3 linked regions of the Leisingera sp. NJS204 genome follow. Each later gene encodes a partner of the first gene's protein in a complex. Links are inferred from orthologs where the notes say so. Each region holds a gene or a part of one and is shown on either strand. Other genes may lie near its edges.

Region 1 (9,760 bases):
CGTGGTCGAAGTGCTGCGGATCGCCAACCGGGTGCTGGCGCAGCCGCCTTTCAAATGGACCATGCGGTCCCTGCAGGGCGGGCGCGTCGGCTGCAAGGCGGGCCTCAGCGTTGATACCGAACCTTTTGCGGTTAAGCCTGCTGCGGATTTTGCCTTCTTCCTTGGCAACTCGGATCCGGACCACCCCGGTCTCAGCCTGGGCCGGGTGATCTCCAGCTACACCTCGCGCGGCGGCAAGGTCTATCTGCTGGCCGAGGCTGCAGCCCGCTACATCCGCGACCAGGGCGGCGCGGCCGGCCGCTTGACGACGCATTGGGAAAACTCCGCGCTGCTGCGCGAACGTATGGGGCTGAACGATTCCAGCCATGCGCTGGCCAGCGAAGACGGGCTGGTGGTGACCTGCGCCGGCATGGGGTCCACCGTGGATATCGTGCTGGCGCTGGTCGGGCGGCTGACCTCGGCCGCGGCGCAGATGACCGTTGCCAACATTATGCTGCACGAGCAGGTGCGCGACTTCTCCTCGCTGCAGCCCTTTGCCGGCGCCAAGCCGACGATCACCGGCGACAGCGACCTGGATCACTGCATCCGCATCATGCAGGACAATATCGAGGAACCGGTGCCGATCAGCGAAATCGTGGATGAGCTTGGCATTTCCACCCGCTCGCTGGAGCGCAAGTTCAAGACATTCCTCGGCACCACGCCCAACGGGTTCTACCGCGAAATGCGCCTTTCCAAGGCCAACAATCTGTTGCTCAACACCACCATGAGCGTGCGGGAGATCGGTCTTGCTTGCGGCTTCCCGAATGGCTTCTCCTCGCTCTACAAAAGCTTCTTCGGCATCACCCCCTTTACCCTGCGCAAGCGCCGCCGGCTGGGGGAGGACGGTTCCGGAAATATCCTCAAAGCCGGAGAATAGCGAGGGAAGCTTGGCGTTTTTGATGCATTTTACGCCGCCTTTTCATGGTAATCAGACGCAAACACTGACTGTGGAGCGATGATATGAGCGATCTTCCCAACAAGGCCCGCGTGGTTATTATCGGCGGCGGCGTGATCGGCTGCTCGGTGGCCTATCACCTGACCAAACTGGGCTGGAAAGATGTGGTGCTGCTGGAGCGTAAACAGCTGACCTCCGGCACCACTTGGCACGCTGCGGGCCTGATCGCCCAGCTGCGCGCCACCGCCAATATGACCAAGCTGGCGAAATACAGCCAGGAGCTTTATGGCGCGCTGGAAGAGGAAACCGGCGTCGCCACCGGCTTCAAGCGCTGTGGCTCGATCACCGTTGCCCTGACCGAAGAACGCAAGGAAGAGATATTCCGCCAGGCCGCCATGGCGCGCGCATTCGGTGTCGAGGTTGAGGAAATCTCCCCCGAGGAAGTGAAAACCCGCTATGAGCACCTGAATGTCGGCGATGTGACTGCCGGCGTGTGGCTGCCGAAAGACGGGCAGGGGGATCCGGCCAACATCGCGCTGGCCCTGGCCAAAGGCGCCCGCCAGCGCGGCGCGCTGGTCAAGGAACGGATCAAGGTCACCGGCATCTCCAAGGACGGCCGCCGCGTCACCGGCGTCGATTGGGCCAGTGACGACGGCCAGTCCCAGGGCCATATCGAGGCGGACATGGTGGTGAACTGCGCAGGCATGTGGGGGCATGAGGTTGGCCGCATGGCGGGCGTCAACGTGCCGCTGCATGCTTGCGAGCATTTCTACATCGTGACCGAAGGCATCACCGGTCTGACCCAGATGCCGGTGCTGCGGGTGCCTGACGAATGTGCCTACTACAAGGAAGACGCGGGAAAAATCCTGCTCGGCGCGTTTGAACCGAACGCCAAACCCTGGGCGATGAACGGCATCCCGGACACGTTTGAATTCGACCAGCTGCCCGAGGATTTCGACCACTTCGAGCCGATCCTGGAAGCGGCCTGCAACCGGATGCCGATGCTGGCCGAGGCCGGCATCCACACCTTCTTTAACGGTCCGGAATCCTTTACCCCGGATGATGCCTATCACCTGGGCCTGGCGCCCGAGATGGACAATTTCTGGGTCGCTGCAGGCTTCAACTCAATCGGCATCCAGTCGGCGGGCGGCGCAGGCATGGCGCTGGCGCAGTGGATGGAAGACGGCCAGAAACCGTTCGACCTTGGCGACGTGGACATCTCCCGCATGCACCCGTTCCAGGGCAACAAGCACTACCTGTATGAGCGCTCCAAGGAGACGCTGGGCCTCTTGTACGCCGACCATTACCCCTACCGACAAAAGGCCACCGCCCGTGGCGTGCGCCGCACCCCGTTCCACCATCACTTGCTGCAGCAGGGCGCGGTGATGGGCGAAATCGGCGGCTGGGAGCGTGCCAATTGGTTCGCCAATGAGGGCCAGGAACGCGAATACCAGTACAGCTGGAAGCGCCAGAACTGGTTTGAAAACTCGGCAGCTGAACACAAGGCAGTCCGCGAAAACGTCGGCATGTACGACATGTCCTCCTTTGGCAAGATTCGCGTCGAGGGTCCGGATGCCGAAACTTTCTTGAACTACATCTGCGGCGCCAACCTGTCGGTGCCTGCGGGCAAGATCGTCTATACCCAGTTCCTGAACGCCCGCGGCGGGATTGAGGCCGATGTGACCGTCACCCGCCTGTCGGAGGCCGCCTATCTGGTGGTGACCCCGGCGGTGACCCGTCTGGCCGACCAGACCTGGATGATGCGCCATCTGGGCGACCACCGGGTGGTTATCACTGATGTGACCGCAGGCGAAGGCGTACTGGCGGTGATGGGGCCAAACGCCCGCAAACTGCTGCAAAAAGTCTCGCCCAATGATTTTTCCAACGAGGTGAACCCCTTTGGCACTGCGCAGGAGATTGAGCTGGGCATGGGGCTCGCCCGTGTGCACCGCGTGACCTATGTGGGTGAACTTGGCTGGGAAATCTATGTCGGTGCCGACATGGCAGGCCACGCATTTGAGACGCTGCACGAGGCAGGCCAGGACATGGGGCTGAAGCTTTGCGGCATGCATATGATGGACAGCTGCCGGATCGAGAAGGGCTTCCGCCACTTCGGCCACGACATCACCTGCGAGGACAATGTGATCGACGCAGGCCTGGGCTTTGCGGTGAAGACCGACAAGGACGACTTCATCGGCAAGGCAGCAGTGCTGGAGCGTAAGGAGAGCGGCCCGAAAAACCGTATGGTTCAGTTCAAACTGACCGATGCCGAGCCGCTGCTGTTTCACAACGAGCCGATCATCCGTGACGGCAAATACGTGGGCTACCTCAGCTCCGGCAGCTACGGCCATACCCTGGGTGCTGCCATCGGCATGGGTTACGTGCCGTGCGAAGGCGAAAAGGCTGCCGATGTGCTGGCCTCCACCTACGAGATCGACGTTTGCGGTGTGAAAGTGAAGGCCGAGGCGTCGCTGAAGCCGATGTATGATCCGAAATCGGAGCGGGTGAAGGCCTAAGCCGCCTCTCCAAAGGTTTAACCTGTTCCGTATGACGCCCCGGTCCAAGCGCCGGGGCGTTTTCCGTAGGTGTCCCCACGGGGACAACCTGGGTTTTGCAGCTCTGTCCCCGCGGGGACAATTCCGGGTTCTGCTGCAACGTTTCTTCCGGTTTCACGGCCCAGCTGCCCACCGCCTCTTGACCCCGCCGGGAATCCCTTGGAGAAATCCACAAAAGCCTTGTACGGCAGGGGTAAACAGGTAGGTTGCTTGTCCCGGCCAGTGACATGGGGCCAGACGGAGAGGATTTGGGACATGAAGATCAGCATCGAACGCGGCACGCTTCTCAAGGCTGTGGCTCAGGCACAGTCGGTGGTCGAGCGCCGCAACACCATTCCGATTCTGGCGAATGTGCTGATCGAAGCCGAAGGCGACAGTGTCCAGTTCCGCGCAACCGACCTGGATATCGAGGTGGTCGACAAGGCCCCCGCCCAGGTGGAACGCGCCGGGGCAACCACCGTGGCCGCCACCACCCTGCACGAGATTGTCCGCAAGCTGCCTGACGGCGCGCTGGTCACACTGAGCGCCGACGCCGCAACCGGGCGCCTGACCGTTGAGGCCGGCCGCTCCAACTTCTCGCTGGCGACCCTGCCGCGCGAGGATTTCCCGGTGATGGCTTCGTCGGAATACCACTCGAACTTCGCAGCCAAGGCCGCAGTGCTGCGCCGCCTGTTCGACAAGTCGAAATTTGCAATCTCGACCGAGGAGACCCGCTATTACCTGAACGGTGTCTATCTGCATGTGTCATCGGGCGATGGCGGCAAGGTTCTGCGCGCCGTGGCCACCGACGGCCACCGCCTGGCCCGCATCGACGCCGAGCTGCCGCTGGGCGCCGAGGACATGCCGGGCGTGATTGTGCCGCGCAAGACCGTGGGTGAGCTGCGCAAACTGCTGGACGACGATGACATGGACATCGCGGTGTCGGTCTCGGAAACCAAGGTGCGCTTTGCCACCCCGAACATCACCCTGACCTCCAAAGTGATCGACGGCACCTTCCCGGACTACACCCGGGTGATCCCGGCCGGCAACACCCGCCGTCTGGAAGTGGATGCCTCCGAGTTCGCCCAGGCCGTGGACCGGGTTGCAACCGTGTCGTCCGAACGTTCCCGCGCGGTGAAGCTGCAGCTGGAAGAGGACCGTCTGATCCTGTCGGTCAATGCGCCTGACAGCGGTGCCGCAGAAGAAGAGCTGGCGGTGGCCTATAACGACGAACGCCTGGAAATCGGATTTAATGCCAAGTACTTGCTGGAAATTGCCAACCAGGTAGACCGCGAAAACGCTGTGTTCATGTTCAACTCCTCCGGCGATCCGACCCTGATGCGCGAAGGCAGCGATCAAAGCGCTGTTTACGTCGTGATGCCGATGCGTGTCTGAAGCGCCTGACGGCGCTGCCTCCCCCGCCGGGCGGCGGGACGCGAGTATTTTTGGAAAGATGAAACGGGAGCGCGCCGCGTGCTGGCCCTGACTGCCCTGACCTTGTCCCATTTCCGCTCGCATTTGCGGGCGGAATTGCGTTTGGACGGGCGTCCGGTCGCCATTCACGGCAATAACGGGGCGGGCAAGACCAATATCCTGGAAGCCGTGTCGCTGTTCTCGCCCGGCCGGGGCCTGCGCCGGGCCAGTGCGGCAGAGATGGCACGCCAGCCCGAAGCGCTGGGGTGGAAACTGAAGGCTGAGCTGCGGGCACCCTCGCAGGCCTATGAGGTGGAAACCTGGTCCGAAGGCGGCAATGCCCGGCAGGTGAAAATCGACAATAAGCCCGCTAGCCAGATCGCGCTGGGCCAGGTGGCGCGGGTGGTCTGGCTGATCCCGGCGATGGACCGGTTGTGGATTGAAGCGGCAGAAGGCCGCCGGCGCTTTCTGGACCGGATCGCGCTGAGCTTTGAACCCGCCCATGCCGAGGCCTCGCTGGCCTATGAAAAGGCAATGCGCGAGCGCAACCGGTTGTTGAAGGACCAGGTGCGCGATGCCGCATGGTACCGGGTGCTGGAAGAGCGGATGGCCGCCTCAGGGCACCGGATCCATGCGGCGCGCGTGCAAGCGGTGGAGCTGCTGCAGATTGCCCAGGCCGAAGCCGGAACCGTATTTCCCGCGGCTGAGCTGGAGCTGCTGCAATCCGAAGGCAGCATGCCGTCCACCGAGGCGGATTTCAAAGAGGCGCTGGAGGAAAGCCGGTTCCGGGATCTGGCGGCGGGCCGGACCCTTGTCGGGCCGCACAGAACCGATTTGATCGGCACCTACCAGGCTAAGGGCATCCCGGCCAAGGACTGTTCGACCGGTGAGCAGAAAGCGCTGCTGGTGTCGCTGATCCTGGCCAATGCACGGGCGCTATCGCAGCGCGAGGGCGCGCCGCCGATCCTGCTTTTGGATGAGGTTTCCGCGCATCTGGACGCTGGCCGCCGTGCGGTCCTTTATGACGAGATCTGCACTCTGGGAACCCAGGCCTGGATGACGGGCACCGGGCCGGAGCTGTTTGGCGAGCTGGCTGGCCGGGCCCAGATGCTGGAAGTCTCTGACAGCGGCAGCGGGTCGGAGGTGACGCAAAAATGACTGTCACCGTTTGGGATCTGTCGCTTTATGCAGGGGCGCTGCTGATCTTGTTCCTGACACCCGGCCCGGTCTGGCTGGCGCTGATGGCGCGCTCGGTGTCCGGCGGGTTTCCGGCGGCCTGGCCGCTGGCGCTGGGGGTTGCCTGCGGCGATATTCTGTGGCCGCTGGTGGCGGTGGGCGGCATGTCCTGGGTGGTTTCCGAATTCACCGGCATCATGACCTTGTTGCGCTGGCTGGCCTGCCTGATGTTCCTCGGCATGGGCGGGCTGCTGATCCGTCACGCGGGTGAAGCGGTTCAGGAAAGCCGCGCCCTCACCCGGCCGGGCGTCTGGGCCGGGTTCATGGCGGGAATTGCTGTGATCCTGGGCAATCCCAAGGCAATCCTGTTCTACATGGGCGTTCTGCCCGGTTTCTTTGATCTGTCAGGAACAACCTGGCCGGATGTTGCCGCCATTGTGGTGCTGTCTTTTGCGGTTCCGCTGGCAGGGAACCTTGCGTTGGCAGGGATGGTGCACCGGGTCCGGCGGGCGATCGCTTCGCCCCGGATCCTGCGGCGCATCAACCTGGTGTCCGGCGGGCTGCTGATCTGTGTGGGGCTGGCGATCCCGTTCCTTTAGGCGGATGGTTGCAACCAGGCCTGCAAGTAAGGTTCCAGTGTCTGGGCCGGGCGCGCTGCAGTCTCATGCTCAATGCAGAACCACAAGCCCAGCACATGGTTCAGAAACGCCTGGATGCCTTCCGCCAGCAATTCCGGCGGCTGGTTCCGGCGAACCCTGCCCGCCGCCTGCATGTCCTGCAGCCAGCCTGTCAGCAAGGCGACCTGCCGGGTGAAGCTTGCAGTGACAACTTCATCCGGCTCATCCGCAGTGGTGCCTGAATAGCGCAGCAGCAGATCGAAAATCACCCGGTCCTGCGCAACGTAATCAAGATGCGGTGCAAGCCGGGCGGTCAGATCCGCTACATCTGCCGGTGCGCCTGCGGCCTCCATCCCGTCAAGCAGCCGTGTCACTTCCTCCCCGATCAGGACGGCCAGCAGCCCGTCCTTGTCCTTGAAATGGGAAAACAGGGTGCCTTTGGCAACACCGGCCCGGGCAACCACATCTTCAACCCGCAAACCGCTATAGCCCTGTTCCTGGACAATGACGGTTGCGGTGCTGAGCAGTTTTGCGCGGGTTTCCAGCCGCCGCTTTTGTGGAGCGCGTGTCATGCCTCATCCTCACGGGTTCGTTATTGACCGCGGTCACTTTTATAATTGACCACGGTCATTTTTTCTTTCAATAAAGTGACCGTGGTCAACTTAGCTCATGGAGAATGACATGTCTGCCCGAAAAATACTGATCTTGAACGGCCACCCGGCTGAGAACACTTTTACGCAGGCGCTGTGCAAAGCCTACGCATCCGCAGCAGAAGGTGCGGGGCACGATGTGCGCCTGCACAAGCTGTCGCAGCTGGAGTTCGACGCAGATTTCGGCCAGGCCGGGTTTTCCGGAGCAAAGCAACTGGAGCCGCAGATCGAAGCAGTGCTTGCGGACTTTGAGTGGGCAGAGCATGTGGTCCTTGCCTTTCCGCTGTGGTGGGGCGGGATGCCGGGGAAACTGAAGGGGTTGTTTGACCGGATTCTGCTTCCCGGCCGCACGTTTGACCCGCGCATTGTGACCGATGGCCTGCCGAAACCGCTGTTGGCCGGAAAATCGGGCCGGGTGATGGTGGCGTCGGACACGCCGCCTGACTTGATGGAGCAGTTCTATGGCAATGCAGCGCATGTTCAGGTGGAGCGGCAGATAATGAATTTCGTGGGGATTGATCCGGTAGAGACCTGCCATTTCGGCGCATTGCAAGGATCAAGTGCGGAGGAGCGCGCAGCCTGGCTGAGCACCGCGTCGGAGCTTGGCGCCTTAGCAGCATAATCGTCTGATACAGCCCTGAAAAAAGGGGGCTTGCGCGTGACAATCCCGGCCAGACTCCGTATAAAATCCTGAAGCAAAGACAGGAAGATGTGAATGTCCGGAAACGAGCAGGCCCCCGCAGAATATGGCGCGGATTCCATCAAGGTTCTCAAAGGGTTGGAGGCGGTTCGAAAACGCCCCGGCATGTATATCGGGGACACCGACGATGGCTCGGGCCTGCACCACATGGTGTATGAGGTCGTGGACAACGGCATCGACGAGGCGCTGGCAGGCCACGCGGACCACGTGACGGTGAAAATTCACGCCGATTCCAGCGTATCCGTCAGCGACAACGGCCGCGGCATTCCGGTGGGTATCCACGAGGAAGAAGGCGTTTCCGCGGCCGAGGTCATCATGACCCAGCTGCATGCCGGCGGTAAGTTCGACAGCAACTCCTACAAAGTTTCCGGCGGCCTGCACGGTGTGGGTGTTTCGGTGGTGAACGCGCTGTCTGACTGGCTGGAACTGCGCGTCTGGCGAGACGGCAAGGAACACATTGCCCGGTTTGAGCGCGGTGATACCGCCAAGCATCTGGAGGTGGTCGGCGATTGCGGCGACCGCACCGGCACCGAAGTGCGCTTCATGGCCTCGACGGATACGTTTTCCAACCTCGAATATGTCTTTGAAACGTTGGAAAAGCGCTTGCGGGAACTGGCTTTTCTGAACTCCGGCGTGCGCATCATCCTGATCGACGAACGCCCGGCGGAACGGCTGGAAGTGGAGCTGTTCTATGACGGCGGCGTCAAGGAATTCGTCAAATACCTGGACCGCCACAAGACCCCGGTGATGGAAACTCCGGTTTATATCATCGGTGAAAAGGACGAAATCGTTGTCGAAATCGCCATGTGGTGGAATGACAGCTATCATGAAACTGTGCTGCCCTTTACCAACAACATCCCGCAGCGCGATGGCGGCACCCATGTTGCAGGCTTCCGCGGCGCGTTGACCCGCACGATCAACAACTACGCGCAGGTTTCGGGCATCGCGAAGAAGGAAAAGATCTCCTTTACTGGTGATGACGCCCGCGAGGGGCTGACCTGTGTTTTGTCGGTGAAAGTGCCGGATCCGAAATTCTCCAGCCAGACCAAGGATAAATTGGTGTCGTCCGAGGTGCGCCCGGTGGTCGAAAGCCTGGTCGGGGAAAAACTGGCAGAGTGGTTTGAGGAAAACCCCGGCCAGGCCAAGCAAATCGTTGGCAAAATTGTCGAGGCCGCTTTGGCCCGCGAGGCCGCCCGCAAAGCGCGCGAACTGACCCGCCGCAAAACCGCGATGGATGTGAACTATCTGGCTGGCAAGCTGAAGGATTGCTCTGAAAAAGACCCGTCCAAAACCGAAGTCTTCCTGGTCGAGGGGGACTCGGCCGGCGGTTCCGCCCAGACAGGCCGGGACCGGAGGACCCAGGCAATCCTGCCCCTGCGCGGCAAGATCCTGAACGTTGAACGCGCACGCTTTGACCGGATGCTGGGAAGCCAGGAGATCGGCAACCTGGTGATGGCATTGGGCACCGGTATTGGCCGGGACGAATTTAAGATTGAAAAGCTGCGATACCACAAGATTGTCATCATGACCGATGCGGACGTGGACGGCGCCCATATCCGGACATTGCTCCTGACCTTCTTCTACCGGCAGATGCCGGAGCTGATCGAGGGCGGCTATCTCTACATTGCGCAGCCGCCATTGTATAAGGTCGCGCGCGGCAAATCCGAGGTCTACCTCAAGGATCAGGCGGCGCTGGATGATTATCTGATCAACCAAGGTGTCGACGGCGCGTTGCT
Region 2 (9,793 bases), 960 kb from region 1 along the record:
CGAAACCGGCACCGTCACCGGCGCGGCCGAGCAGCTGGGTATCTCGCAGCCCGGTATTTCCAACCTGCTGTACCAGCTTGAACGCCAGACCCGCCTCAAACTGTTCGAGCGCAGCAAAGGCCGTCTGATCCCGACACCCGAAGCAGGCGTCCTGTTTCAGGAGGTCGATACCGTGGTGCGCGGTTTTGATCATGTGGCACAGGCGGTAACCGACCTGCAGAACAAACAGGCAGGGCAGCTGCAGGTCGCCTCGCAGCACTCCTTGTCCTTCGGATTCATGCCCGCGCTGATCGCCCGCTTCGCCCGTACAAGGCCGGACCTGTCGATCTCCTTTCAGGCGCAGTATTCGCTGAAGATCCAGGAATGGGTGATCGCGGGTCTTTTCGAAATCGGTGTTTGCGAAATGCCCCTGATCCACGACGGGCTGGAGGCGCATCCTATCAACGTCGAAACCCTGCTGGCGATGCCCGCTGACAGTCCGCTGGCTGAACATGACGTGCTGACGCCTGAACTGTTGGAAGGCGTGCCGTTCATCGTCATGGGTCCCGATCACATGACCCATCGCCGCACCCGCGAGGTATTTCAGCAGGCGGGCATTCCGCTGAAAACCCGTGTGCATTCGCATTTGTTCAAGAACCTCCTCAGCTTTGTGCAGGAAGGCATGGGGGTTTCGATCCTTGATCCCTTTGTGCTGGATTTCGAGATCGGCGGCGGCTTTATCTCCCGCCCGTTCCGGCCGCGGATCATGATGGAAATGGCGGTGATCACATCCAGGTCCCGGCCGCTGTCTGCGGTGGGGCAGGAGTTCCTGGCGCTTCTGAAGCAGGAACTGGCGCCATATACTGCAGGCGGTGCCCAGACGGCCGTGTAAATTGTATGCAAACCAGAATTCAATATTGCACGAGGTTGATGGCTCACCTAGTCTGCACCGCGGAATGAACGAATGGCGGGAACATGGCCAAACGCGAAAGCAATGTGGACAGGGTCTATGAGGCGCTGCGCCGGATGGCAGCGGATTTTGCCTTTAAGCCCGACCAGCGGATCAACGAAAGCGCCTTGTCCGAGGTGCTGGGTGCCAGCCGCACGCCGCTGCGCGAGGCGCTGAACCGGCTGGTGGCCGAAGGGTTCCTGACCTTTCAGAACAACCGCGGATTCTTCTGCCGCCCGCTGACGCCCAGCTATATCATGGACCTCTACGAGGCCAGGGTGGCGGTGGAATGCGAGGCGACCCGGCTCGCCTGCACCCGCGCATCGGATGACGACATCGCGGCGCTGGCGGATTACCTCAACCGGATGGAGCCGGAGTATCAAAGCGCGACGGATCCGGAAGCGCTCCTGGCGATGGATGAAAGCTTTCACGCCCGCCTGGCGCAACTTTCGGGCAACAGCGAATTGCAGCGGATCCTCAACAATCTCAATGGCCGGATCCGCTATATCCGCCTGATTGACCTCAAGCGCATGCGCGACCGGGCAGGGGGCAAGGCGCCGGGCGATATCTCGGCTCACCGCCAGATTGTTGAAGGCATCGCTGCCCGCAATACTGATGCTGCCACAGCGGCCATGCGCAGCCACATCGAAAAACGCCGCGAAGAGGCGACGGAAGCCGTCCGCATCGCATTCTCTCAGCTTTACGTGCCGGATGAATAGGGGACCCCATGGAACACGGTGGTAAAACGGTTTTTGGCGCAGCGGTCGGCATCCTGATGCTGGAAACCCGTTTTCCCCGCATCCATGGCGATATGGGCAATGCAATGACCTGGGACTTTCCGGTGCATTACAAGGTGGTGCGCGGTGCCAATCCCGAAAACGTGGTGCGCGGCAACCCCAAGGAACTGGTTGATCTGTTTGTGGATGCGGGCCGCGATCTGGTCGCCATGGGCGCCGACGGCATTACCACCAACTGCGGCTTTCTGGCGCTGATCCAGGACGAAGTGAAACAGGCGCTGGGGGTGCCGGTGGCGACATCCTCGCTGATGCAGGTTCCGATGGTGCAGACCCTGCTGCCCGCAGGCAAGCGCTGCGGCATCCTGACGATTTCCAGGGCCACTCTGACGCCTGCGCATCTTGAGGCCGCAGGCGTGCCGCTGGACACGCCGATTGCCGGCACTGACGGTCTGCGCTGTTTTACCCGCGATATCCTGGGCGATGCGCTGGAAATAGACTTTGCAGCCTGCCGGCTGGATATGATCGACGCCGCCCGCGCGATGGTTGCGGACATTCCGGATCTTGGCGCCATCGTGCTGGAATGCACCAATATGGTGCCCTATGCCCGCGACGTGCGCAAAGCCACCGGGCTGCCGGTGTTCTCTATCCACACCTTTGTGAACTGGTTCCAGGCCGGCCTGCTGCCCAAAGGCTTCCCGCTGGAATTGGACGACCCGCGCTGGTGACCTGTCACCTGCGCGAGCGCCCGCCGACACTGTGACGGCGGGCGCTGCCCGGCTGATGCCGGGCGCAACGCTGCTGCGCTGCGGCTGTCAGCTCAGCACCAGAAGCCAGAACCACACGGTCAGGATGCTCGCCCCGGTGGCAATCAGTACCGAAGACGCCGCAACCCGCTTGGCCCGCCCGTACATATTGGCAAAGATGTAACCGTTGAACCCGGTCGCCATTGCCGCGTTCAAAACACCCGAACGGAACAGATCCTGCGGCAAGGCCAAGGCCGAGCCCAGCAGCCAGACGATCGCCGGATGGATCATCAAAGAGGTGAAGCAGACAAACAGGATTGCCCGCAGATCGCCCTCGGGGCGGTATTTCACCAGCACGCCGCCAAGGGCAAACAGCGCGCAGGGCAGGGCGGCCCGGATGATCAGCGACAGGGCTTCACTCACAACCATCGGAATGGCCAGCCCTGAAAGGTTCACCGCAAACCCCAGCGCGATGCCCAGGATCAGCACATTGCGGAACATTGCGTTCAGCACAGCCGAGACGGTCTTGATCCCGCCCGCGCCGCGATTGCGCACGATCTCCATCACGGTGATCCCGACGCCATAGCAGAACGGCGAATGGAAGGCGATGATCGCGTAGTTGCCAGTCAGGTTCTCCGGCCCAAAGGCGCGTTCAGTGATCGGCAGGCCCAACAGCACCGAGTTGGAGAACAGGCAGCAGAACCCGATGGCAATGCAGTCCTCCCACTCCCGCTTGAACAGTATCCGCGCGCCGAACACGCCAATCAGGAAGCAGGTGAAGGCGCCGGTATAAAAGCTCGCCAGCAACCGCGGGTCAAAGCTGGATGACAGATCCAGCTTCGCCATCGCCTTGAACAGCAGGCAGGGGATGGCAAAGCCCTGCGCGAATTTCATCACGCCTTCGATATGTGTCTGGGTCAGCACGCCCCGCGCGGTGGCGGCGTAACCCGCGCCGACGACCAGAAATACCGGCAGGATGACGTCGATCAGGCTTTGAAACATCAGCCTGTTCCTTGACGGCAAGGGATGCTGCCGTTCAGGGGGGCTTGTCCGGCTTCTGGCCGCAGATGCCTCCGGCGGGAGTATTTTTGCAAAGATGAAGTCTGTGGTCTGCCCAAACGGCCTGGGCGCACGGCGGCAGACCTGGGCATTGCGCTATAGCTCAACCCGGATCACCATGCCGTCATAGGCCGGCGTGATGTGGTCCGGAGTCTCGGCTTCGACCGTGGCGTAATCCATGTCGATATGCATATTGGTTATGATGCCGCGTTTGGGGGACATCTTCGCGAACCACTCCAGCGCTTCGGAATAACTGAAATGCGTAGGATGCGGCGTGCGCCGCAGCCCGTCCAGGATCCAAGTATCCAGCGCCTCCAGCTCTGGCAGGGCGGCGTCGGGAATTCTGGACACATCCGGCAAATAGGCCAACCCGCCGATCCGGAACCCCAGTGCGTCGATCGAGCCATGGCTGACCTCGAACGGGCGAAAGGTGATTTCGCCGCCGGGGCCGTCTATTGTGAACGGCCCGCCAATGGTCTTCAGGTCCAGGATCGGCGGATAGGGAGAGCCATCCGGCTGCGCAAAGGCATAGCCGAAGCGGTTCAGAAGGTCGTTCTGAGTGGCACCATCGGCATAGACAGGGATGCGCTGGCGCATATTGAAATAGACCATGCGCAGATCGTCGATGCCATGCAGATGGTCAGCGTGGGAGTGTGTGTAAACCACCGCATCCAGGCGGCTGACGTCTGCATCCAGCAATTGGCTTCGCATGTCTGGTGTTGTGTCGATCAGAACGGATGTGGTGCCGCCCTCATCAACACGCTCCACCAGCATTGAACACCGCTGGCGCCGGTTCTTCGGGTTCTCGGGGTCGCAGTCGCCCCAATGGCCGCCGATCCTCGGCACCCCGCCCGAAGACCCCGAGCCGAGGATGGTGAACCGCATCTCAGCCATCAGGCGGCGGCCTCATACTGGGCAGCCTTCCAGAACAGCCGGTCGAAATTTGCCTGCGTCTGCGCAGCAAAATCGGCGTAGTCCATGCCGAAAACCTCCGCGCCCGCCTTGGCGGTAAAGGCGGAATAGGCCGGTTCATTGCGTTTGCCGCGATAGGGCGGCGGTGCCAGATAGGGGGCGTCGGTCTCAACCAGAATGCGCTCCACCGGAGCGGCGGCAAAGATATCGCGCAGCTCCTGGCTTTTGGGGAAGGCAGCAATGCCGGACATCGACAGGTAGAACCCCAGATCCAGTGCTGCCCTGGCCAGCCCGGCCGAGGAGGAGAAGCAGTGCATCACGCAAGAATATGCGCCGTTCTTCATCTCCTCGCCCAGAATGCGGGCCATATCGTCATCCGCCGCGCGGGCGTGGATGATCAGCGGCAGGCCGGTTTCGCGGGCGGCCGCGATATGAATGCGCAAAGACTCCTGCTGCACGTCCTTGCTGTCGGCGGTGTAGTGGTAATCGAGGCCCGTTTCACCGATGCCGACAAATTTGGGGTGTTTGGCAAGGGCAACCAGTTCATCCACCGGGACCATCGGCTCTTCCGCCGCGCTCATCGGGTGGGTGCCCGCAGCATAGAACACCGGCGCATGCGCATCGGCAATGGCACGCACCGCGGGTTCATTCTTCATCTTGGTGCAAATCGTCACCATCCTGGTCACGCCGGCCTCTGCTGCGCTGGCAATCACCTCATCCAGCCGGCCTTCGAAATCGGGGAAGTCCAGGTGGCAATGGCTGTCCGTTATCTGGGGGGTCGCTTCGGTCATCTATCCTCTGCCGCCGTAAGTGCCGCGGGGCCTTTCCGGCCTCAGCGCGACGCGGTTTCCTGCATCTTGAAAACCGTATCTAGGACAAGCGCGGCAGGGTCAAGGTTCACCGCCTGCCCATGGCGGGCGCGGGCGGTCACTTCTGCTGCGAGGTCAGCCCAGGCGCGCGCCTTGCGCGTGTCAGGCGACAGCCGCGACAGCATCGCTGCCTCCTGCGGTGCTGCTTCCGGCGCTGGCGGCGCACCGGTGGCGCCTGTACGCGCGAGCCGGGCCAGCGCCATCTCAGTCAGCGTGAGCAGCAGTTCAAAACGCGCGGATGCCCCGCGCTGAGCGGCCGCTTCGGCCAGTGCCATGGCGCGCTGGCGGTCCAGCTGCGGCATGGAAGCAAGGATCTGCACCAGCTCGGCATAGATCCTGAGTCCGCCAAGATTGATCAGCCGCAGCGCAGCCCCGACCGAGCCGCCGGCCAAAGCGGCGAGATTTTCCATATTCTGAGGCAGTTCAACGCCGGATTGCGCCAGCGCAGCCTCCATATCCGGAGCTGACAAAGGCCCCAGCCGCAAGGTGCGGCAGCGCGAACGGATGGTGGGCAGCAGGCGCGAGGGCTGGTGCGAGATCAGCAGGATGGTCGTCCGCGCGGGCGGCTCCTCCAGCATCTTCAGCAGCGCGTTGGCAGCGCTGATGTTCATATCGTCGGCGGCATCGACAATGACCACCCGGCGCCCGCCATCCGTCGCCGACAGGCCGAAGAAACGGTTCAGCTTGCGGATATCGTCCACCACAATCTGGCTGCGCAACTTGCCCTTGTCGTCATAAGAGCGGGTGATCGGTGCCAGCCCCGGTTCCGCCAGCGCCTGAATGCGGTGCGAGACCGGGTGTTCGGGATCAATGTCCAATGTCTGCGGCGGGGGCGGGGCGCCGAACAGGCCTTCCTCCGCCGGGGGGGTGGCCAGCAGAAAACGGGCTATCCGCCAGGCCAGCGTGGCTTTGCCGACGCCCTGCGGGCCGGTCAGCAGCCAGCCGTGGTGCAGCCGGCCGGAGGTGTAGGCGGTCAGAAAATCCTGCTCCGCCGCGTCCTGTCCGATCAGCTGCTGGGTTTCGCGCGGATGCGGGGCGCCTTCGGCCTGATCTGCGCGCGGCAGGTCGTCATCGGTGCTCATACCCGGGATCCTTCCAAGGCCGCATCCGCCAGCCGGCGCACATCTGCGGCAACGGCCTCCACCGGGCGGGCGCCATTGACAACCCGGAAGCGGTCCGAAAACTCCTGCGCCAGCGCCAGGAAACCCGCGCGCATCTTCTCCTGCAGCCCGATGCCGAAATCCTCAAAGCGTTCTTCCTTGCCCTGCCGCCCCTTGGCACGGGCAAGGCCTGTGGCCGGGTCCATGTCGATAAGCAGGGTCAGGTCCGGCTCGCGTGTGATCATCAGCTTGTGCATCTGGTCCACTGCCGCACGCAAATCACCACGGGACAACCCCTGATACATTCGCGTGCTGTCTGCAAAACGGTCGCAGATCACCACCTTGCCCGCCGTCAGAGCAGGCTCAATGGTGCGCTCCAGATGGTCGCGCCGCGCTGCCATGAACAACAGCAGTTCAGTTTCAGCCGACCAGCGGTCGGGATCACCTTCCAGCACCAGGCGGCGGATTTCCTCGGCGCCGGGAGAGCCGCCCGGCTCCCGTGTCAGCACAACGTCGCGGCCTGCGTCGCGCAAGGTTTCCGCCAGCAAGCGGCACTGCGTTGATTTCCCGGACCCGTCGATGCCTTCAAAGGTGATGAACAGGCCGCGCTCTGCGCCAGCTGTCACAGCGCCCCCTCGGGACCGGTCAGAAACTGCTTGATCAGCACCTGTGCCGCGGTTTTCACACGGACTACAAAACCGCCGGCGGGCACGTCAGCTTCGGCCACCAGCGGCAGCCGGACCTCCGGCAGCTCCTCGGGCTGCAAAACCAATTCTGCCAGGCGCTGGCCCTTCGCGACCGGCGCCTCGATCGGGCCGTTATAGACGACTTCGCCTTGAATGGTCTTGGCCGACAGCGACGGCAGCAGGATCTCCAGATCCTTGGCCGGCACCAGCCCTACCGATTGCTCGGCCCCGCGCCAAATTTCGGCTTCGGCGATGGCGACGCCCTCCTGGGCAACGGTTTTTTTGGTAAATTGGCGAAACGACCAGTTAACCAGGGCCTCGGCCTCCTCTGCGCGCCCGCGCTCGCTGTCCAGCCCGGAGACCACAAAGATCACCCGCCGGTCGCCCTGCTGGGCAGAGCCGACCAGGCCATAGCCTGCTTCTTCGGTATGGCCTGTCTTCAGCCCGTCCGCGCCGATGCCCAGCTTCAGCAGCGGATTGCGGTTGCGGATGTTGGACGGCGCACGGCCATCGAATTCGAACTTGGTTTCGGCAAACAGCGGGTAATATTCCGGGAAGTCCTCTATCATCCGCTCGGCCAGAATTGCCAGATCATGCACCGACATCCGGTGCCCGGCAGCAGGCCAGCCGTTGGAGTTGGCAAAGGTCGAGGCGGTCATGCCCAGATCCTGGCCGCGCTTGGTCATATAGCGGGCAAAGCCGGCCTCGGTTCCGTCCGGGCTCAACGCCTCGGCGATCACCACACAGGCGTCATTGCCGGACAGCACGATGATGCCGCGCAACAGGTCCTCAACCCGCACCCGGTCCTGGGTGTCCAGGAACATGGTGGAGCCTTTGTAGCTCATCGCGTGCTCGCTGACCGGCAGCGTCTCGTCCAGCGTCAGCCGCCCGTCGCGCAGGGCCTCAAACGCCACATACAGCGTCATCAGCTTGGACATCGAGGCAGGCGGCAGCGGCACATCGGCGTTCTTGGACAGAAGCACCGTGTCGGTGCCTGCGTCCAGAACATAGGCGGCGCGCGCTTTGGTATCAAAGGCGGCGGCCGGCAACGCCGGCAGGCTGACCGCCAGTCCCGTGGCCAAAGCCAGCTGCAGCGAAGAGATCAGAGTGCGCCCCAGGCGCTTGGCGCCGGGATCAATTGGTGACAGCATAGGCATCCGCAAATCCGGTTTCCTTTACGCTTTTCAACAGCTGGCTGCGTTCAGTCTTGTTCTGCGCCGGGCCAACCAGAACCCGCCAGAACGCTTTGCCGCTGGAGGCTTGCTCGCGCACCACTGGCACCATGCCGGCGCTGCGCATCATGTTGGCCGTCCGTTTGGCATTGGCTTCAACGCTGAAGATGCCGATCTGGATGTAGGGTTTGTCCAGGGCGGATTTTTGCGCGCTGGCTGCCGGCGCGGCAGCAGGCTTTGCCTGTGCGGGCGCTGTTTGCGCCGGAACGGCCGGGGCAGAGGCTTCAATCGCGGCGGCGGCGCCTGCAATCGGATCCAGCGGTGTTTCAGAGATTTCCTGTCCGGCGGCTGCGGCCAGTACCGCGGCAGGATCCGCCTCGGCGTCTGCCTCTGCTGCAGGCAGCTCAGCTGTCTGATCCTCAACCGGGGGCTCGTTGCTGACTTCTTCGCGCCGCAGGGCGGTGACGTTCAGCTCAGCCGGGGCGCCTGCCAGCATTCCCAGCGCGGCGGCCGCGTCGGAGGACACTTGCAGCCGCGGACCCGGTATTTCCCGTTCGCGCCGGAACAGGGCGCCGATCACAAACTGGCCATTGGCATTGTTGCGGATGATCACCCGCTCCGGGTCCTTGGTGTCGGGATGCGCGACCCAGACCCCGCCGATCGACGGGCGCCCGTCCCACAGCCCCGCTTCGGTCACTTGGAACACATCAGGGGCTTCCACGTCGCGCTCGACCAGCTTGGTGCTGCTGGAGGCCTGAACCTCCCCCCCGGCTTTGGCTTTGGGCTGCAAAAAGGCCAGTTTCGAACCGTCTTCACAGCCTGCCATCAACAGCAGGCCCAAGACCGCCGCGGCAATCCGCGGGGCCGTCTTTGCTGTCGACATGGTGTCTTTCATGCTCTCATCCTTGCCTGTGCCCGCGGCGCTTTTGCGCCCCCGCCGGAATGCCCGGTCTTCTTGATTTGGCGGCATGATAGCCTGCGCATACGGCCATGAAAACCCTGACGGGCCGCGGCACAAGGGAAACCCGCAAGGACGGCATGAATCCGCGCGGCCGGGGCTGGGCTGAGATTTCCCTTGCGCTGTGGATTTCCCCTTGCCTCATCCGGTTTTGCGTCCTAAACCGCTGAACGGACCGGGGAGGTGGCAGAGTGGTCGAATGCGGCGGTCTTGAAAACCGTTGAACGTGAGAGCGTTCCCAGGGTTCGAATCCCTGTCTCCCCGCCACTTGCCCTAGAGAAACGTTTCTCCAGATCCGGCTGCGGCCAGATTTTTCCGTTATATTAAAGGGTTATGCGGGAGGGGCTGTAAACCGGCACCTGGGCCAGCATGCCCAAAGGTGTTCTCTCCGGGCCGATATTCTCTGGACCTCTCGACTGCGCGGATTTGGTGCAAAGCCTGTAACCTATTGAAGTTGTTGGGATGGGGTCTCGGTCAACCTGAACGCTTCGACGTCGGTCGCGGCTCTTTAAACGGACCGAAATCGAACTTTCTCATTCCTCATTCGACGCTTGCAAGCCCTTTGTGCCATTGAGAAATTTCCACCCAGCCGCCATGCTGCTCTGGGAGGGGGCAAAAATGGCGGAACT
Region 3 (9,698 bases), 3.2 Mb from region 1 along the record:
CCAGCGCCAGCGCGCGGTAGGGCCAGGGATGATCGTGGTGATGCACCAAGCCGCCCGCAACCACGATCATGCGGGCGACGTCCTTCAGGCCATCCTGCAGGGGCATCAGCATTGCCCCCAGCGAATGGCCGATCACCCACAACGGCACGCCCGCATAGTGCCGTTGCAGTTCGGCCCGGGCAGCCGGCTGATCTTCCAGCGCCCATTGAGCCATTGTCGCATCGGAACGGCGCGGATGGCCCCGCGCCGAGTCTCCGAAATCCCGGTAGTCATAGGTCAGGCAGGCCACCTGCTGCTCTGCTGCCAGCCAGCGTGCGAAATGCCGGTAATAGCGCTGCGGCACCCCGGTTGCGCCATTCAGCACCACTGCTGCCCGCGCCTGCCCCGCCGGGTGGTACAGCCGCCCAGCCAGCAAGTGGGTGCCGGATGCAAACTGCAGTTCTTCCTCGCGGATAACCGCGGTATGTCCTGCGCTTTTATCCAGCATGGCAACCTCCTGAGTCGATTGGCCTAGACCGATTGGTCCAATCCATCTCTGGACCAATCGGTCCAATGCTGTCAAGCTGCCGCCATGAATGACGTGACGACAGCCAAGGCGGGCGGAACCAGCCCGCCCCCGACCCGCGAGCGGCTGATCCGCGCCGCTGCCGGCCTGTTCCGCAACAAGGGCTACAGCGGCACCGGACTGGCGGAATTACTGGCAGAGGCGGGGGCGCCCAAGGGCTCGCTCTACCACCATTTCCCCAGTGGCAAATCCGACCTGGCCCTGGCCGCGGCGGACTGGGCGTCAGGGCAGATGCTGCTGCTGATCGAGGCGTCTTTCACCCCGGCGCCCACCTTCCGGGAGGGGGCCAAGACGGTCTGCTACAAACTGGCGAAACTGTTTGACAAGCAAGGAAAATGGAGCGGCTGCCCGGTCTCTGCCACCCTGTTCGAAGGGCCGGAGAACGAGGCGTTCCACCAGCACGCCGCGCATCTGTTCGAGGGCTGGATTACTGAAACCACCCGCCACGCCCGCCGCCTGGGCCTGCCTGAACCTGAGGCCCGCGCGGCGGCGGAGAATTTCTATATCCTGCTGCAGGGCGGCTGGCAGCTGGCACGGGTGCGGCGGGACTCGAATGTGATCCGCGGGCTGTATTTGCAGATGCAGAAAAACGATTGACGACTCAGGCGTCCTGCCGCTACCGCTTGTGGCGATGGTTCCCGAGCCACAGAATCTTGTGTCCGGGATGAAAAGGGAACACGGTACGGCCCGCGCAAGCTGGCCAAGTCCGAGACTGCCCCCGCAACTGTAAGCGGCGAGCGACCCCGATAGAGCCACTGGCCCCTCAATACGAGGCCGGGAAGGATCGGGAAAGCGACGACCCGCAAGTCAGGAGACCTGCCATCGGACGTGTAACTCGAACCCGGGCGGGGTGTCCGGACAGGGTCTGATGGCTGCGGCGGCTGTGATCCGTCTTTCATCCGGTCTCTTGTCCCCCAAACCCCCGTGCCACGCGCGGAGGGCGCAGATATGATGTGGACCGACAAGACGCATTTCTATGCGGCAACAGATTGCAAGTATTTGGGGCGCCCCTGCCCCGCGGCAGAGCGGATGATCGCCAAACTGGCCGAAGCGATGACCAAGGCCAAGCCGCTGACCCAGGAGGATTTTGAGATCACCGGCACCACCGCGCTGGACGGCTGCCCGCGCAACTGCCCGGCGCAGTTTGCCGCCAGCCATGACCGGATCCGGCTGTATTGCGACGTCGGTGAAGAGGCGCCGCGCGAGGGGCTGGACCGCTTTGCCGATGCTATCCTGAGCCGCGACGGTATCGGTTTTGCCGCGTCCAAGCTGGACACCCGCCCCTGCGCGCTGATGGAGGCGCTGCCGAAAACCGCCGAAGCACGGCAGGCGGAACAGATGCTGGCGCTTTAACTGAATACCTGAAGAATGCTGCCCGGCTTATCGGCCGGGCGGTGCAGTATCTCTTTGCAGTGCGCCTCTGGCGGCTGTTCTACGGTGAACAGGCCCAGTGCAATTGGTCCTTGGTTTCCACCGCACAGGGCCGTACCGCCCGCAGCCGGGCCAGCGCCTGCGCCGGGGATTCGCCGCATTCGATCATCAGCCGCAGCACCGCCATGCCGGACCGCCCGCAGCCGCCCCTGCAATGCACCAGCACCCGGCCGCCGCCGCCCAGTGCTTGCCGTGCAGACCGGCTGGCCGCCGTCCATTTCGCCGCCACAGCGGGCGGCGGCACCTGGAAATCCGGCACCGGCAGATGCAGCCAGCGGCAGGCCATGCTTTGAATATCAATCCCCAGCCGCGGCACATCTGCGGCTGCGTGCTCGGCCTCGGTGGTCATTGAGATGACCAGCCCCGGTTTCCACTGATAGATCTGGATCAGGTCGTTGCGGTAATCGCCTCCCGCACCGGGCAGCGGGCATAGCGCCAGAATACCGCCGCCTGCTGACAGCGCGTGGATGGTCAGGCCTGCCGGCGCCGCGCCGTCCGGCGCCGCAGGTTCCGGGATATCCTCAGTTCGCATACCGCCTCCTTAGCCGCTGCGTTCCTGCATTTCCCCCGCAGTCTCCTGCCTTTGCAGCCTAGCGGTTAAGCAGGCAATCCCAAAGCTCTTTTGCGGCCCCGGACCAGCCCAACGGCGGTGGACGAACGGGCTGCGCTTCAATACCCTGCGCGCAACGCGGAGCACCCCGCATCCCGAATCCGGTACGAGACATCATGAACGATACCCCCAGCGGCACCTCCGGCACATCCGGCCAATCCCAATACCAGGTTCTGGCCCGCAAGTACCGGCCCGAAACCTTTGCCGATCTGGTGGGGCAGGACGCCATGGTGCGGACGCTGAAAAACGCCTTTGCCGCTGACCGGATTGCCCAGGCTTTTATTATGACCGGCATCCGCGGCACCGGTAAAACCACCACTGCGCGGATCATCGCCAAGGGCATGAACTGCATCGGTGCAGACGGCCAGGGCGGCCCCACCACCGACCCGTGCGGCCAATGCGAGCATTGTACCGCGATCATGGAAGGCCGCCATGTCGACGTGATGGAGATGGACGCGGCCTCGCGTACCGGCGTGAATGACATCCGCGAGATCATCGACAGCGTGCAGTACCGTGCCGCCTCGGCCCGCTACAAGATCTACATCATCGACGAAGTCCACATGCTGTCGACCAGCGCCTTCAACGCGCTGCTGAAGACACTGGAGGAACCGCCCGCGCATGTGAAGTTCATCTTCGCCACGACTGAGATCCGCAAAGTGCCGGTGACCGTGTTGTCGCGCTGCCAGCGGTTTGATTTGCGCCGGATCGAGCCGGAAGTGATGATTGCGCTCTTGCGGAAGATCGCCACCGCCGAGGGCGCCCAGATCGCCGAAGACGCGCTGGCGTTGATCACCCGCGCCGCCGAAGGTTCCGCCCGCGACGCTACCTCGCTGCTGGATCAGGCGATTTCCCATGGCGCCGGTGAAACCTCTGCCGATCAGGTCCGCGCCATGCTGGGTCTGGCCGACCGCGGCCGGGTGCTGGACCTGATGGACATGATCCTGCGCGGCGATGCGGCGGCCGCGCTCACTGAACTCAGCGGCCAGTATGCCGAAGGCGCCGACCCGCTGGCGGTATTGCGCGATCTGGCCGAGATCACCCATTGGGTCTCGGTGGTGAAAATCACGCCGGATGCGGCGGAAGACCCCACCGTCAGCCCGGATGAACGCGCCCGCGGCAAGGCGATGGCGGATGCGCTGGCAATGCGCGTCCTTACCCGGATGTGGCAGATGCTGCTGAAGGCGCTGGAGGAAGTCGCCGCGGCACCAAACGCTATGATGGCCGCCGAGATGGCGGTGATCCGCCTGACCCATGTGGCCGACCTGCCCAGCCCCGAAGAACTGATCCGCAAGCTGAAGGACACCCCGCCTCCGCCGCCGAATGGCCCCGGCGGCGGTGCGCCGATGCAGGGCATGGGCGCTCCGGCTTTAGGCGGCAGCGGCGGCGCTTCCGGTCATGGCGGCCAAACTGGTCCCGCAGGCGGCGCGCCAGTGGCACATGGCGGCGGCGGCACTATGGCGGCACTGGCGCCGCAGGTCAGCTCAGCACTGGCGCGCTATCCGTCCTTTGAACATGTGGTCGAGCTGATCCGCACCAATCGCGACGTGAAATTGCTGGTCGAGGTCGAGGGCGGCGTGCGTCTGGTCTCCTACCAGCCGGGACGGATCGAATTCACCCCATCCTCGCAAGCGCCGCGCGACCTGGCGGCCCGGCTTGGCACGGCGCTGCAGAACTGGACCGGTGCGCGCTGGGTGGTGTCGATCGCGCCGGACGGCGACGCAGCCACGATTGCCGAGGTCCGCGATGCCGCCGAGAACGCCCTGCGTGAGAAAGCCGCCGCGCATCCGCTGGTGCAGGCGGTGCTGGAAAGCTTTCCCAAGGCAACGATCAAACGCATCCGCACGGCGCAGGAGCTGGCCGCCGAAGTCGCCGCCGAGGCCCTGCCCGAGGTGGAGGATGAATGGGACCCGTTCGAGGACGGGTGACAAAAGCGACCCCGGGCATCGCCTGACCTTGGGTGGCCGCGATGACGCTTTCCTTGGGGGAAGGTCAGGCGCTGCCCGGCCTGTCGGCCGGGCGGAAGGGTGTTAAACTCCGGCACCGAGGCAATCCTCCCCTTGTTTCACGCCCTCGCGGCCCGTATCTGTGCCCCGAACCGGAATCTCAGGAGATGACAGATGCTCAAAGGCCTCGGCGGCCTTGGCGATATGGCCAAGATGATGAAATCGGCACAGGAACTGCAGGGCAAAATGGCCCAGATGCAGGAAGAGCTGCACAATGTAATGGTGACGGGCGAGGCCGGCGCCGGCCTGGTCAAGGCGACCGCGTCCGCCAAGGGCGACCTCAAAGGCCTGGACATCGATCCGTCGATCTTCAATGGCGACGACAAGGAAGTGGTCGAGGACCTGATCCTGGCCGCGATTAAGGACGCCCAGGCCAAGGCCGCGGAAAAGGCGCAGGAAGAGATGGCCAAGCTGACCGAAAGCATGGGTCTGCCCAAGGACATCAAGCTGCCGTTCTAAGCGCTGCCAGCGATGCCAATCTAAAGGCGGCCCGTCAGGAGCCGCCTTTTTCTTTGCCTCGTTCAAGCTGTTTCCAACCGGAATTTCAGAAAACGCTGCCCCTCATACAGCACTTCATCGGTTTGCACCGCGCCCAGCCGTGCCAGCGGCCGCAGATGGCGCCGCGTCGGCGGCAGCAGGAAAGTCACATGAGGGATGCGCGGATCGCGGCGGGCAAACGCCAGCGCTTGCCGGGCGATGGCCGGGCCCAGGCCAAAACAGCCGGGCCTTAGGACCAGCCCGAAATCCCACTCGTTCGCCTCTTTCTGAAAACCGCCCCAGCCAAGATATTGCCCCTTCTGCACAAACGCCCAATGACCCAGTCCATCCCTTTGCCAGCAGTTCTCCTTGGCGGTAACAAAGTCTCTGGCAGTTTCTTCGTCCCAGGCGCCTGTCAGCAGCGGCATATGCTCTGCCATCCGCGGATCTGACATGTGGCGGGCAATCTCCAGCGGCGCGATCCCGGTCAGCCGGGCAAAACGCACCGGGTGCTGGGTGTTGTCCTGCCGTCCCATTGCCGCCCCTTTTCTTTCCCGCGCAAGATGTGCTGCAACAGATACGCCCTGCCGCCCGCCAGCTCAATTGCCCTTACCCTTGCAGTTGCCGAAGCAAAACAAACCCTGAACATATTGCCGCCCTGCCCTTGCGCTTCACTGCTGCAATCAGCCTATATTGCAAGGCACACAAAGGCCCGGAGCATGATCAGAAATTCCACCAGCGATATCGAAGACCTGATTGCCTTGATGGCCAAGCTGCCAGGGCTCGGCCCGCGGTCTGCCCGCCGTGCGGTGCTGCATCTGATCCGCAAGCGGGCGCTGCTGCTGACGCCCCTGGCCGATGTGATGACCGAGGTCGCCGCCACCGCGCGCGAATGCCTCAACTGCGGCAATATCGGCACCAGCGAGATCTGCCCGCTTTGCACCGACCCGGAACGCGCCAATGGCGAGCTGTGCGTGGTCGAGGATGTCGCCGACCTTTGGGCGATGGAGCGCTCAGGCGACTTCAAGGGCCGTTACCACGTGCTGGGCGGCACCCTGTCGGCGCTGGACGCCGTGGGTCCGGAAGATTTGCGTATCCCGCGGCTCGCGGACCGGGTCGCAACCGAAGGTATCAGCGAGGTGATCCTGGCGCTGAACGCCACCATCGACGGCCAGACCACGGCGCATTACATCGCCGACCAGTTGCAGGGGCAGGTCAGGCTCACCTCGCTGGCGCAGGGCGTGCCGATCGGCGGCGAGCTGGACTATCTGGATGACGGCACGATCTCTGCAGCGCTCAGGGCGCGGAAAGAAATCTGACGGTGCGGCCGGGCGTGCAAAATTCTTCAAAGAATTTTGGCCGGAAAATTCGAATTTTCCGGAGCCACGCCCGCCTTTGGTTTCAGCAGTAGAAACTCTTTAGCCCTTGGACCGCGCGGTCCAATGGGCCGTTATCCACATCTTTGTGCAGCACCATGCGGATGGCGCCGGAACTGCCGCCACCGATTACAACGCCCTCAGATGCCAAATGCATCCGCAATGCATCATTGCGCCCGTCCCCCGGAGTGAAAAACACCATGTTGGTGGCCTGGGAAACCTCCCCCGCCCCCAAACCGCGCAGCACATCCGCCAGTTCCGCCGCGCGGTCATGGTCCTGCGCCAGCCGCGCCACGTTGTGCTCCAGCGCATAAAGCGCCGCCGCCGCCAGCACGCCTGCCTGCCGCATGCCGCCGCCCAGCATCTTGCGCCAGCGCCGCGCCTTGGCAATCAGGTCTGCAGGCCCCGCCAAAACCGACCCGGCCGGCGTGCCCAGTCCTTTGGAAAGGCAGATGGACACCGTATCCATCAGCCCGGCCAGCTCCGCTTCCGAACACCCCAGCGCCACCGTCGCATTAAAGAACCGCGCGCCGTCCAGATGCACCGCCAGCCCCGCCGTCCGGCCCGCCGCCGCCGCCGCCGCCATATCCGCCAGGGGCACTGCAAGCCCGTTATGGGTGTTCTCCAGCGACAGCAGTCGACTCACCGCCAGATGGCTGTCATCCGCCTTGACCGCCCCGGCAATCACCTCCGGGTCCAGCGCGCCATCGTCCCGCACCGGCACCGGGCACAGCGATAGCCCGCCCAGCACCGAGGCCCCCGCGGCCTCATAGGCATAGACGTGATAGCCCGCGCCAAGGATGACTTCCTCGCCGCGCTGGCAATGGGCCAAGAGACCAGCCAGGTTGCTCATCGTGCCGGAGGGCAGGAACAGCGCCGCCTCCTTGTCCAGACGCTCGGCCAGCACAGCCTCCAGCCGGTTCACCGCCGGGTCTTCACCATAGACGTCGTCGCCCAGCTCCGCCGCCTGGATCGCCCGCATCATGCCCGCATCTGGCCGCGTCAGCGTATCACTGCGCAGATCGCAAAGGGCGCCGCCGCCCGCCGCGCCCGCAAGCCCTGCGTAATGGCTCATTCCGTCACCTGATCATAAGCCAGCGCCGCCACGATGTGCACCCGCCGGGTTTCGCCGCCGTTCAGCGCAGTGTGATAGCCGCGGGTATCGGTGAAATACACCGAGCCATCGGCCGGCAGATGCGTGACGTGATGATTCACGATGAACAATGAGCCGGGGTTGGAGACCACCGGAATATGCAGCCGCGGCTCCGGGTCGCGGTGCCAGGAGTTGCAATTGTACAGCCCCTTGGACAGCACACGCGTGCGCCCGATCGGAAACCGCTTGGCCAGCTCTGCGTGCACATGCTCGAAGTAGGTGCCTGCGAATTTGGGATTGAATTCGGAAAAATCCACCTCCGGCACCAGATCTTCGCGCGGCTCTTCGACATAGCGGCTGTCGGCGCGCAGCCAATAGCGGCCCGACAGGTCATTGGCGGTCCATTCGGTCTGGCCCGGCCGCTGGGTCAGCGGCAGCGCGGCAAAGCCCTGGTCCTGCAAGCCGCCCATAAAGGCCTCGCGTTTCAGGCACTCCTTCAGCGCTTCCTGCAGCTTTTCGATGTCAAATTTCAACTCCAGCCTTTGGATACCCGGTCCGGGCACAAACTCTGCCACCGATGCAGAATCCGGCAGGGTGCCCATGGCCCTGGTGACAGCCTGCACATCGGTGTCGTTGATCTGCGGTTCAAAACTCATGTCGCGCGTTCCCATTCTTTGTGCTGATCGCAAGAGGATGATGCTTTGAATGCGATACTGCCAGGCCAAGAGGCCGGGAAAAAGCCGAGATTTTGCAAACTATATTGCAAAAATTGCAACATATGGCAGAGTGCGGGCCATGCGCCGCAAGATCCCGCCCACCTCTGCCCTCTTGTGTTTCGAGGCTGCCGCCCGGGCCGGCAGCTTTGCCGGAGGAGCGCGGGAGATGAACCTGTCGCAAAGCGCTTTCAGCCGCCAGATCCAAAGCCTGGAGGCGCTGACCGGCCAAACCCTGTTCAAGCGTGAACGCCAGCGGGTGCAGCTCAGCGGTGCCGGACGGATGCTGCAGGAGGAGCTGGCACCGCAATTGGAAGCGCTGGAAGCCACATTTTACCGTTTGCGCACCCGCGACAACCCATATGGCGCGCTCAATATCGGCACCTACCCGACACTGGGCAGCCGCTGGCTGATGCCGCGCCTGGCAACGCTGGCACAGGCGCAGCCGCGGCTGACAATCAATACCATCACCTATCTGGACAATAGCCAGGTGGACCCCAGCCTGGTGGATCTGGCCATCGTGCAGGGCGATCCGCCCTGGCCGGGCTTTCGCGCGGATCTGCTGATGCCGGAAACCCTGATTGCCGTTGCAGCACCTGATCTGCTGGATGGCCCGCTGCCATCCGCCGCCGGGCTTCTGGAATTTCCGGCCCTGCAGCACAGCACCCGGCCGCTTAGCTGGCAGATTTGGTTCGAGGATCAGACCGGAAGCCTCACTCCCCGCCCCACCGGGCCGTTGTTCAGCCAGTTCGAGATGCTGATCGACGCAGTGAAATACGGCCATGGCGTTGCCATTCTTCCGGAGCTGCTGGTGCGCCGGGAGCTGTCCGAGGGCACGCTGATCCAGGCCCATCCGCACCGCTGCACCCCCGCCAGCGCCTATTATCTGCTGACACCCCAGGCCAAGACGGGCACCAGCCGGATCGAGCGGGTCCGCGACTGGCTGCTGCGTGACGCCAGCAGCCCTAGCGCAGGCTGACCAGCCATTGCCCGCAATAATCCTGCAGCAAAATGCAACGTTTCTGCCGGGCGCATCCCGCCGCGCGCCAGCGCGGCGCCAGACCCAAGGCCGCCAAGGGGTCCCGCCAGGGGCACATGCGGGCGCGGGAGCTTTCCGCCAGCGCCAAAGCCGCCGCCCTTAGGTGAAAACCGCCTTGTACAGCTTTTCCTTGGTAAACGGCTTGTCCAGCACCGGAACCCGGGACAGATCCGGAAACCCCGCCGCCACGGCGCTGATGGCAAAGCCGCTCATCATCACCGCCTTCAGCCCGGGCTGGATCTTGCGCAGGCCCGCCAGGGTCTCCCAGCCGCCGCGCCCCGGCATGCTCATGTCGATCACCGCGCCGTCAAACGGCCCTGCTGCCTGCAGCTGCGCCAGCGCCGCGTCATAGCCATCGGCCTGCAGCACCTCACAGCCGCGCAGCTGCAAC

What was found.
Region 2: the proteins of dnaN (region 1) and ETW24_RS14190 are in contact, whole or in part, in a cryo-EM structure (PDB 8GIZ), measured with the Escherichia coli proteins. The link is inferred for Leisingera sp. NJS204 from one-to-one orthologs.
Region 3: the proteins of dnaN (region 1) and ETW24_RS03335 are in contact, whole or in part, in a cryo-EM structure (PDB 8GIZ), measured with the Escherichia coli proteins. The link is inferred for Leisingera sp. NJS204 from one-to-one orthologs.

Annotation. Positions count from the first base shown.
Region 1 is NZ_CP035417.1:3,837,778-3,847,537, reverse strand. The notes cover bases 2,838-5,803. They hold dnaN (DNA polymerase III subunit beta), read left to right. Parts: upstream 2,838-3,744; coding sequence 3,745-4,863; downstream 4,864-5,803. Other genes in these bases: recF (DNA replication/repair protein RecF), read left to right, coding at 4,942-5,803; ETW24_RS18625 (GcvT family protein), read left to right, coding at 2,838-3,450. Also shown: ETW24_RS18630 (GlxA family transcriptional regulator), read left to right, coding at 1-916; more of ETW24_RS18625, read left to right, coding at 1,000-2,837; more of recF, read left to right, coding at 5,804-6,039; ETW24_RS18610 (LysE family translocator), read left to right, coding at 6,036-6,656; ETW24_RS18605 (TetR/AcrR family transcriptional regulator), read right to left, coding at 6,653-7,246; ETW24_RS18600 (NAD(P)H-dependent oxidoreductase), read left to right, coding at 7,356-7,946; gyrB (DNA topoisomerase (ATP-hydrolyzing) subunit B), read left to right, coding at 8,040-9,760. UniProt on the Escherichia coli protein: Confers DNA tethering and processivity to DNA polymerases and other proteins. Acts as a clamp, forming a ring around DNA (a reaction catalyzed by the clamp-loading complex) which diffuses in an ATP-independent manner freely and bidirectionally along dsDNA.
Region 2 is NZ_CP035417.1:2,876,599-2,886,391, reverse strand. The notes cover bases 4,272-7,270. They hold ETW24_RS14190 (DNA polymerase III subunit delta'), read right to left. Parts: upstream 6,331-7,270; coding sequence 5,212-6,330; downstream 4,272-5,211. Other genes in these bases: ETW24_RS14180 (D-alanyl-D-alanine carboxypeptidase family protein), read right to left, coding at 6,971-7,270; tmk (dTMP kinase), read right to left, coding at 6,327-6,974; ETW24_RS14195 (TatD family hydrolase), read right to left, coding at 4,361-5,170; ETW24_RS14200 (MBL fold metallo-hydrolase), read right to left, coding at 4,272-4,361. Also shown: ETW24_RS14220 (LysR family transcriptional regulator), read left to right, coding at 1-871; ETW24_RS14215 (GntR family transcriptional regulator), read left to right, coding at 955-1,647; ETW24_RS14210 (aspartate/glutamate racemase family protein), read left to right, coding at 1,656-2,390; ETW24_RS14205 (AEC family transporter), read right to left, coding at 2,478-3,410; more of ETW24_RS14200, read right to left, coding at 3,564-4,271; more of ETW24_RS14180, read right to left, coding at 7,271-8,191; ETW24_RS14175 (SPOR domain-containing protein), read right to left, coding at 8,169-9,101; ETW24_RS14165 (DUF6429 family protein), read left to right, coding at 9,783-9,793. UniProt on the Escherichia coli protein: Part of the beta sliding clamp loading complex, which hydrolyzes ATP to load the beta clamp onto primed DNA to form the DNA replication pre-initiation complex.
Region 3 is NZ_CP035417.1:656,925-666,622, reverse strand. The notes cover bases 2,223-5,126. They hold ETW24_RS03335 (DNA polymerase III subunit gamma/tau), read left to right. Parts: upstream 2,223-2,722; coding sequence 2,723-4,531; downstream 4,532-5,126. Other genes in these bases: ETW24_RS03330 (YbaB/EbfC family nucleoid-associated protein), read left to right, coding at 4,724-5,068; ETW24_RS03340 (protein-tyrosine phosphatase family protein), read right to left, coding at 2,223-2,528. Outside these bases: ETW24_RS03355 (alpha/beta hydrolase family protein), read right to left, coding at 1-487; ETW24_RS03350 (TetR/AcrR family transcriptional regulator), read left to right, coding at 572-1,162; ETW24_RS03345 (hypothetical protein), read left to right, coding at 1,514-1,918; more of ETW24_RS03340, read right to left, coding at 1,998-2,222; ETW24_RS03325 (GNAT family N-acetyltransferase), read right to left, coding at 5,131-5,622; recombination mediator RecR, read left to right, coding at 5,806-6,405; ltaE (low-specificity L-threonine aldolase), read right to left, coding at 6,488-7,537; ETW24_RS03310 (hypothetical protein), read right to left, coding at 7,534-8,211; ETW24_RS03305 (LysR substrate-binding domain-containing protein), read left to right, coding at 8,351-9,247; ETW24_RS03300 (hybrid sensor histidine kinase/response regulator), read right to left, coding at 9,407-9,698. UniProt on the Escherichia coli protein: Part of the beta sliding clamp loading complex, which hydrolyzes ATP to load the beta clamp onto primed DNA to form the DNA replication pre-initiation complex.